Regions from separate parts of the Ensifer sp. B1-9 genome, predicted to be linked through region 1. Evidence: predicted binding sites of a transcription regulator. Region 1 holds the regulator's gene; the other holds the start of a gene.
The links. Region 1 encodes PhoB, which activates phosphate uptake and scavenging genes when phosphate is short. Its sites were predicted from a motif close to TGTCATNNANCTGTCAT; they were not measured.

Region 2: ACQ5BM_RS12840 (DUF1045 domain-containing protein) is a predicted target of PhoB. The motif match lies at 1,707-1,723, and genes of this name have one in related genera.

The regions. Positions count from the first base shown of each region.
Region 1 is NZ_JBCHVG010000007.1:371,051-374,922, reverse strand. It holds gene pstB (phosphate ABC transporter ATP-binding protein PstB) at 1-408, shown strand, start outside; gene phoU (phosphate signaling complex protein PhoU) at 459-1,172, shown strand; gene phoB (phosphate regulon transcriptional regulator PhoB) at 1,375-2,058, shown strand; gene ACQ5BM_RS15695 (GcrA family cell cycle regulator) at 2,127-2,648, opposite strand; gene ACQ5BM_RS15690 (aspartate aminotransferase family protein) at 3,070-3,872, shown strand, end outside.
Region 2 is NZ_JBCHVG010000006.1:177,107-180,978, reverse strand. It holds gene phnE (phosphonate ABC transporter, permease protein PhnE) at 1-153, shown strand, start outside; gene phnE (phosphonate ABC transporter, permease protein PhnE) at 163-1,680, shown strand; gene ACQ5BM_RS12840 (DUF1045 domain-containing protein) at 1,808-2,515, shown strand; gene ACQ5BM_RS12835 (alpha-D-ribose 1-methylphosphonate 5-triphosphate diphosphatase) at 2,517-3,656, shown strand; gene phnN (phosphonate metabolism protein/1,5-bisphosphokinase (PRPP-forming) PhnN) at 3,653-3,872, shown strand, end outside.

The DNA of each region.
Region 1 (3,872 bases):
AAGGCGGATTTTGACGAGATCGTCGAAACCAGCCTGCAGAAGGCCGGCCTGTTCAATGAAGTGAAGGATCGCCTGCATGAACCGGGCACCGGCCTTTCCGGTGGCCAGCAGCAGCGCCTTTGCATCGCGCGCGCCGTTGCCGTCAGCCCGGAAGTCATCCTGATGGACGAGCCCTGTTCGGCACTCGACCCGATCGCGACGGCCAAGGTCGAGGAGCTCATCCACGAACTGCGCACGAACTTCACGATCGTCATCGTGACCCACTCGATGCAGCAGGCAGCCCGCGTGTCGCAACGCACCGCCATGTTCCACCTCGGCAATCTCGTCGAGGAGAACGACACCGACAAGATGTTCACCAATCCGGATGACCAGCGCACCCAGGATTACATCATGGGCCGCTTCGGCTGAGGCCAATGACGGCTGCAACAGTAACTGGAAAGCGCCCGCAAGGATCGACGATCATGTCCATGCATATCATGTCCGCCTATGACGAAGAACTGAAGTACCTGACGCGCCGCATCTCGGAAATGGGCGGTCTCGCCGAGCAGATGGTCGCTGAATCCGTTCGCGCCCTGGTCAATTCCGACCTGGCTCTGGCGCAGAAGGTGATCTCGGACGACACCATTCTCGACGATGCCGAGCGCCAGATCGGCGAGAAGGCGATCGTCACGATCGCCAAGCGCCAGCCGGTCGCCGCCGACCTTCGCGAGATCATGGGGTCGATCCGCATCGCCTCCGACCTGGAGCGTGTCGGCGACCTCGGCAAGAACACCGCCAAGCGCGTGATCGCGGTCGCCGGTTCCGGCATCCCGCGCAAGCTTGCCCGCGGTCTCGAGCACCTCGCCGAGCTCGCCCTGGTGCAGCTCAAGGAAGTACTCGACGTCTATGCCTCGCGTTCGCCGGAAAAGGCCAACAGCATTCGCGAGCGGGACGAGGAGATCGATGCGATCTACACCTCGCTGTTCCGCGAGCTGCTGACCTACATGATGGAAGACCCGCGCAACATCACGCCCTGCACGCATCTTCTGTTCTGTGCCAAGAACATCGAGCGCATCGGCGACCACGCGACCAATATCGCCGAGACGATCTATTACATGGCAACGGGTGCCCAGCCGGAAGGCGAGCGTCCGAAGGATGACAATACGTCGACGTTGGGCTCGGTCAACGACTGAGCGTTAGACGCGCCGTTCGCAATGCATGCCCCCTGAATATCACCTGGTCGCGGCTCCGGTCGCGGCCCCGAATTCCTGTATCTGAAGCATGCGGCTTTCGCACCGCCTTTGAAAAACGCGGAAATGCTCCAGATTTAGAGTGTCTGAGCGCCGGCCCGGCCACTGGAGCCGCACGGCGCTCGCGGTAAGGAGACGTTACCTGATGTTGCCAAAAATCGCCGTGGTCGAAGACGAAGAGGCGCTGAGCGTCCTGCTGCGTTACAATCTGGAAGCGGAAGGCTTCGACGTCGATACGATCCTCAGGGGTGACGAGGCGGAGATCCGGCTCCAGGAACGCCTGCCCGACCTGCTGATCCTCGACTGGATGCTGCCCGGCGTCTCCGGCATCGAGCTTTGCCGTCGGCTGCGCCAGCGCCCGGAGACGGAGCGGCTGCCGATCATCATGCTGACGGCGCGCGGCGAGGAAAGCGAGCGCGTTCGCGGTCTCGCGACCGGCGCAGACGACTATGTGGTCAAACCCTTCTCGACGCCGGAACTGATGGCTCGCGTCAAGGCGATGCTTCGCCGGGCGAAGCCTGAAGTGCTCTCGACGCTGCTGCGCTGCGGCGACATCGAGCTCGACAGGGAAACCCATCGCGTCCATCGCCGCAGCCGCGAGGTTCGCCTGGGACCGACGGAATTCCGACTGCTCGAGTTCCTGATGTCCTCTCCGGGCCGGGTCTTCTCGCGCTCGCAGTTGCTGGATGGCGTCTGGGGTCACGACATCTATGTCGACGAAAGGACCGTCGACGTGCATGTCGGCCGCCTGCGCAAGGCGTTGAACTTCTCGACCATGCCGGACGTCATTCGCACGGTCCGCGGCGCCGGCTACTCGCTCGAAAGCTGAGAGGGACCAACAGCAGGCAATAAAAAAGGGGCCGCTCAGCCCCTTTTCTTTTGTTCCGGTGCGGAGCCTCAGCGCATCCGCCGACGTTCGGCCGACGGCTGGTAGGCAAGCCGTGCATGGAAATTGCAATAGGGCGAGGACTCCGGCGAGTCATTGCCGCAGAAGTGGAATTCTTCCTTCAGCGGATCGCCGATCGGCCACTTGCAGGTGCGTTCGGTGAGCTGGGTCAGCTCAAGGCGGCGCGACATCGGCACGACCACGTCCGTGCTGATGCTGAAATTCTGCTCGGCCACGAGATCGACTTCGATCTCTTCCTTGAGAACGGTGGCGCCGGACGGACGGGCAACGGTGCGGGTCGAAACGCGCGAGGCGTAGTTCGGAGCACGCGGGGCCGAGGTCGGCCGCTTCGGGCGGGCCGCCGCCGTGGCGCTGCCGCCAGCCTTGGCGCGTCCGGGAAGGCTCAGGCGGTGAACCTTGCCGATGACAGCGTTACGGCTGACGCCGCCGAGCTGCGCCGCGATCTGGCTTGCGCTCAGGCCCTCGGACCAAAGCTTCTTCAGTTTCTCCACCCGCTCGTCAGTCCAGTTCATCTCTGCACTCTCCGTTCTCAGCGTTGGGGATGGCAGAATCCCTCACCGCACCCCGGCTGAACCCCGAGGTTGCAAACGCGATAACTCTTTTGGTGACTAGGTCCGCCGCACGCGTCTAGTAATTGAATGTTAACGTACTGACCGCTGGACTCCGTGGCAAGAGTCCGGGGAATCACGCCGAATCGAATTCGTAGTTTTCCCCAACTTGCTCGATCAGCGTTGCATTTTTGCAAGCCCTTCCGGCCGATTTTTTCGTCGCAGGGAAACGGGTCTCGCCATCGCGCTGCAAGGCTTGGTTTTGTTGACATTGCGGTGCGAAATGGGAATAGTGCCTGCGCCGCCGAAAGGCGGCATTTTTGATTTTTATCGGGCCGCATGAAGCTGCGGTACCGATGCCGATTGGAGTGAAGGAGAGCCTCGCATGACTGCAACCACGCCGCTTTACGATACCTACATGCGCGCGCCGTTGCGTTTCGAGCGAGGAGAGGGCGTCTGGTTGATCGCCGAAGACGGCTCGCGTTACCTCGATTTCGCCGCCGGCGTTGCCGTGAACTCGCTCGGCCACGCGCATCCGCATCTCGTCGAGGCGCTGAAGGCGCAGGCCGAGAAGGTCTGGCACCTTTCCAACCTTTACGAAGTTCCGGGGCAGGAAAGCCTTGGCCGCCGCCTGGCTGCCGTCACTTTCGCCGATCGGGTCTTCTTTACCAATTCCGGTGCGGAAGCGCTGGAATGCGCGATCAAGACGGCGCGGCGCTATCACTTCGCCAAGGGCCAGCCGGAGAAGTTTCACGTCATCACCTTCGAGGGCGCCTTCCACGGCCGCACGATCGCGACGATCGCCGCCGGGGGCCAGCAGAAGTACATCGAAGGTTTCGGACCAAAGGCCCCGGGCTTCTACCAGGTTCCGTTCGGCGACCTCGCTGCCGTCAAGAATGCGATCACCGAAGAGACCGCCGCGATCCTGATCGAGCCGATCCAGGGCGAGGGCGGCATTCGCCCGGCGACGAAGGAATTCCTGCAGGAACTGCGCGCGCTCTGCGACGAGTTCGGCCTGCTCCTGATCCTCGACGAGGTCCAGACCGGCGTCGGCCGTACCGGCAAGCTCTTCGCCCATGAATGGGCGGGCATCCGCCCGGATATCATGGCCGTTGCCAAGGGCATCGGCGGCGGCTTTCCGCTCGGCGCTTGCCTGGCGACGGAAGAGGCGGCGGCCGGCATGGTGGC
Region 2 (3,872 bases), on a different contig from region 1:
GAGCTTTTGCGCCTTTCGATCGGCCAGGGCCACCAGGCCAAGACGCTGGCGATCGTCATCTTGCTGTTCGCGACCATTTTCGCCGTCGACCAGTTTTCCGCTTGGCTTCGCCGCCGCCTTGTCGGCGAGCAAGCATTCCAGCTTGCCCAATAGGTGCGCGCCATGACCACGACCACACGACTGAGCCCGATGGAGATGGACGCGATCGCGACCCGCCATCCCGAGCTGCTGAAATCCTCCACCACCAAGCGGGTACGCACGGTAGCGATCGCCGGCGGCGTCATCGTTTACCTCGTCTTCAGTTGGTGGTTCTTCTCGATCGGCCAGGTGCTCGGCAACGCCAATTGGGGCATCGCCGGCACCTACCTCGCCGACTGGGTTTCTTACGAAGTGCGTCCGCAAATCCACATCGCTTCGGACCGGACGATGAGCCTCAACTATCAGCGCAATTCGCCGCTTGGCCCCAATCCCAAGCCGGACTGGGTGGAACTCGACAAGGAGACGGTGACGCGCCGCGTTGAAATTCCGGCGTCGACGGCGCAGGCAGCCAAACCGAAAGCAAACTCGTCCTTCAGTTTCATGGCGCCCGGTTCGGCCCTTGGCGGCGGCTCGACGGCCGCGACGCAGAACCGCGTCGAAACCCGCACGGAAGAGGTGCTGACGCGGGTCGTCGTGACCTACGACCGCTCGACCAAGATCGAGATCGCCGACGGTCTGGTGAAGGCGACCCATGGCGGCGAGACGCTGACGATGGCCGTCGACGGCACGGACACGGTCACACCGCAAGGCGTTTTGCCGTCCTGGGCGACGCAGAAGCGTCCCGGCGAGAAGATCGTTCTGGCTTTTGGCGCCACCGGGTGGGCCGAAGTCGAAGGCGACGAGGTCTCCGTGCGCAATCGGTTCTTCGGTTGGGCGAATTTCCTCTTCGACACCAACTCGCCCTTCTTCGGCAAAAGCTATGGCGAGGTTGCCTCGCTGATCGCCTCCGGCGAGCGCATCGATCCGGCCCGCTCGAACCTTTCGCTTGCCTGGAACAACATTCTCTATAATGCCGAATGGCAACATCTGGATGTGTGGACGAAGCTGCTGCAGACGGTCGTCATGGCCTTCGTCGGCACGCTCTTTGCCTCGCTGATCGCCTTCCCCCTTTGCTTCCTGGCCGCCCGCAACATCACGCCGAACTTCATGGCCAATCAGTTGGCCAAGCGCTTCTTCGACTTCCTGCGGTCGGTCGACATGTTCATCTGGGCGCTGTTCTTCACCCGCGCCTTCGGCCCCGGACCGCTTGCCGGTATCTCGGCGATTTTCTTCACCGACACCGGCACGCTGGGCAAGCTTTATTCCGAGGCGCTGGAGAACATCGACGACAAGCAGCGCGAGGGCGTCAAGTCGGTGGGTGCCGCGCCGCTCGCCGTGCAGCGCTTCGGCGTGTTGCCGCAGGTGCTGCCGGTCTTTGCCAGCCAGGCGCTCTATTTCTGGGAATCGAACACCCGTTCGGCGACCATCATCGGCGCCGTCGGCGCGGGCGGTATCGGCCTCAAGCTCTGGGAAGCGATGCGCACCAATTCCGATTGGGAAAATGTCGCCTACATGGTGCTTCTGATCTTGCTGGTTGTCTTTATTTTCGACAGCATCTCGAACGCGTGCCGTTCGCGCCTGATGGGGCGCAAGGCACATTGACGACAGCCAGGCATTTGCGCGCCCGCCATCATGATGTTGTCATGGAAATCGGTTAGCTGCGCATCGCATCCCGCAAACTATCGACCCGCCGCCCTGGCGGGCCGGTCGCTACAAGAAAGTGAAGACCGTGCGTTATGCAATCTACTTCGCGCCGCCGGCGGACGACCGGCTGTCGCAGGTCGCGTCCCGTTGGCTTGGCCGTGATGCCTTCACCGGCCAGGATCTCGATACCCCGCCGGTCGCGGGCCTCGACAAGGATACGCAGCGCGCGCTGACAGCCGACCCGCGGCGCTACGGTTTCCATGGCACGCTGAAGGCTCCGTTCGAGCTTGCGGAAGACCGCGACGAGGAAGAATTGCTCAGCATCTTCGAATGCTTCGCGGCCGACCTCGATCCCTTCGAAATCCCTGAAATCGTCCTTTTCCAGCTCGGTCCGTTCTTTGCCCTTGTGCCGTCCGCCCCTTGCGCCGAACTGCAGGATCTGGCCGAAGATGCCGTTCATCGCTTCGACCCGTTCCGTGCCCCCCTGTCGGAGGCGGACTTTGCCCGGCGCAAGCCGGAGAGCCTCCCGGAGCGCCAAAGGCGCTACTTGAGGGAATGGGGCTATCCCTATGTATTCGAAGAATTTCAGTTCCATCTGACCTTGACCGGTCCCGTGCCCTCCGAAGCGAGCAGCGTCATGCGCTCTGTCCTCGAAACCACCTTTGCCGAGCACATCGGAAAGCCACTTCACGTAACGTCAGTCGCACTCTTCGTCGAACCGGAGCGCGGCGCCCCCTTTACTGTCCGCTCGCTGCTGCCGCTTGGCAGCGACACCCAACGAAAGATTGCATGAGATGAGCAAAGAACAGGTTCTAACCAATGCCCGCATCGTTCTGGAGGATAGTGTCCTCGACGGTTCGGTGCTGATCCGCGACGGCAAGATTGCCGATATTTCCAAGGGAACGGTTACCGGCGGCGAGGACTTCGAAGGCGACTATCTGATCCCCGGCCTCATTGAACTGCACACCGATCACCTCGAAGCCCACTATTCGCCGCGCCCGGGCGTACGCTGGCTGAAGATCGCAGCGATTCAGGCGCATGACGCACAGGTCGTCACCTCCGGCATTACCACGGTGTTCGACTGCCTGCGTCTCGGTTCCGACGAAGACGGCGGCTTCCAGAAGGGCGAGATGCGCAGCATGGCCGATGCCCTGGCGCAGGCGAAGGAAGAAGGCCGGTTGCGCGCCGATCACCTGATCCATCTGCGCTGCGAAGTGTCCACCTCCGACGTGCTCGACCACTACGAGGACTTCCAGAACGATCCGCAGGTCAAGCTCGTCTCGCTGATGGACCACGCGCCCGGTCAGCGCCAGTTCCAGACGATGGACCAGTACACGCTCTACTACAAATCCAAGCGCGGCCTCTCGGACGAAGAATTCGCCCGTTTTGTCGAACGTCAGCAGGCGCTTTCGGCAAAATACGCCGGCCCGCACCGTACCGCGCTTGCCCAGGCCTGCGCCGCCCGCGGCATCACCATCGCCAGCCATGACGACGCAACCGTCGACCATGTCGAGGAATCGATCGGCTTCGGCATCAAGCTTGCCGAATTCCCGACGAGCTTCGAAGCGGCGGAAGCCTCGCACCGCGCGGGCTTGAGCGTGCTCATGGGCGCACCGAACATCGTGCGCGGCAAGTCGCACTCGGGCAACATCGCCGCACGCGACCTTGCAGAGCGTGGTGTCCTCGACGTGCTGTCGTCGGACTATGTGCCTTTCAGCCTGATCCATGCCCCCTTTGTCCTCTCCGACGAGATCGCGGCGATCGACCTGCCGAAGGCAATCGCGATGGTGACTTCGACGCCGGCACGCACCGTCGGTCTTAACGACCGCGGCCGCGTCGCGGTCGGCCTGCGTGCCGATGTCGCCCGCGTCCACCGCAAGGAAGGCATTCCGGTCGTGCGCTCCGTCTGGCGCGAAGGGCGGCGTGTCGCATGAGCGCGCGCGAACAGCGTGGCGCGCTCGTCGTCGTCGTCGGACCGAGCGGCGCCGGCAAGGACAGCGTCATGGGCTTTGCCGCCCGGCACTTTGCCGACTGTCACGACGTGCACTTCGTTCGCCGCGTCATCACGCGCCCTTCGGACGCCGGTAGCGAGGTGCATGAAAGCGTCTCGGAAGACGAATTCGTCGGCATGCAGAAGGACGGCGCCTTCG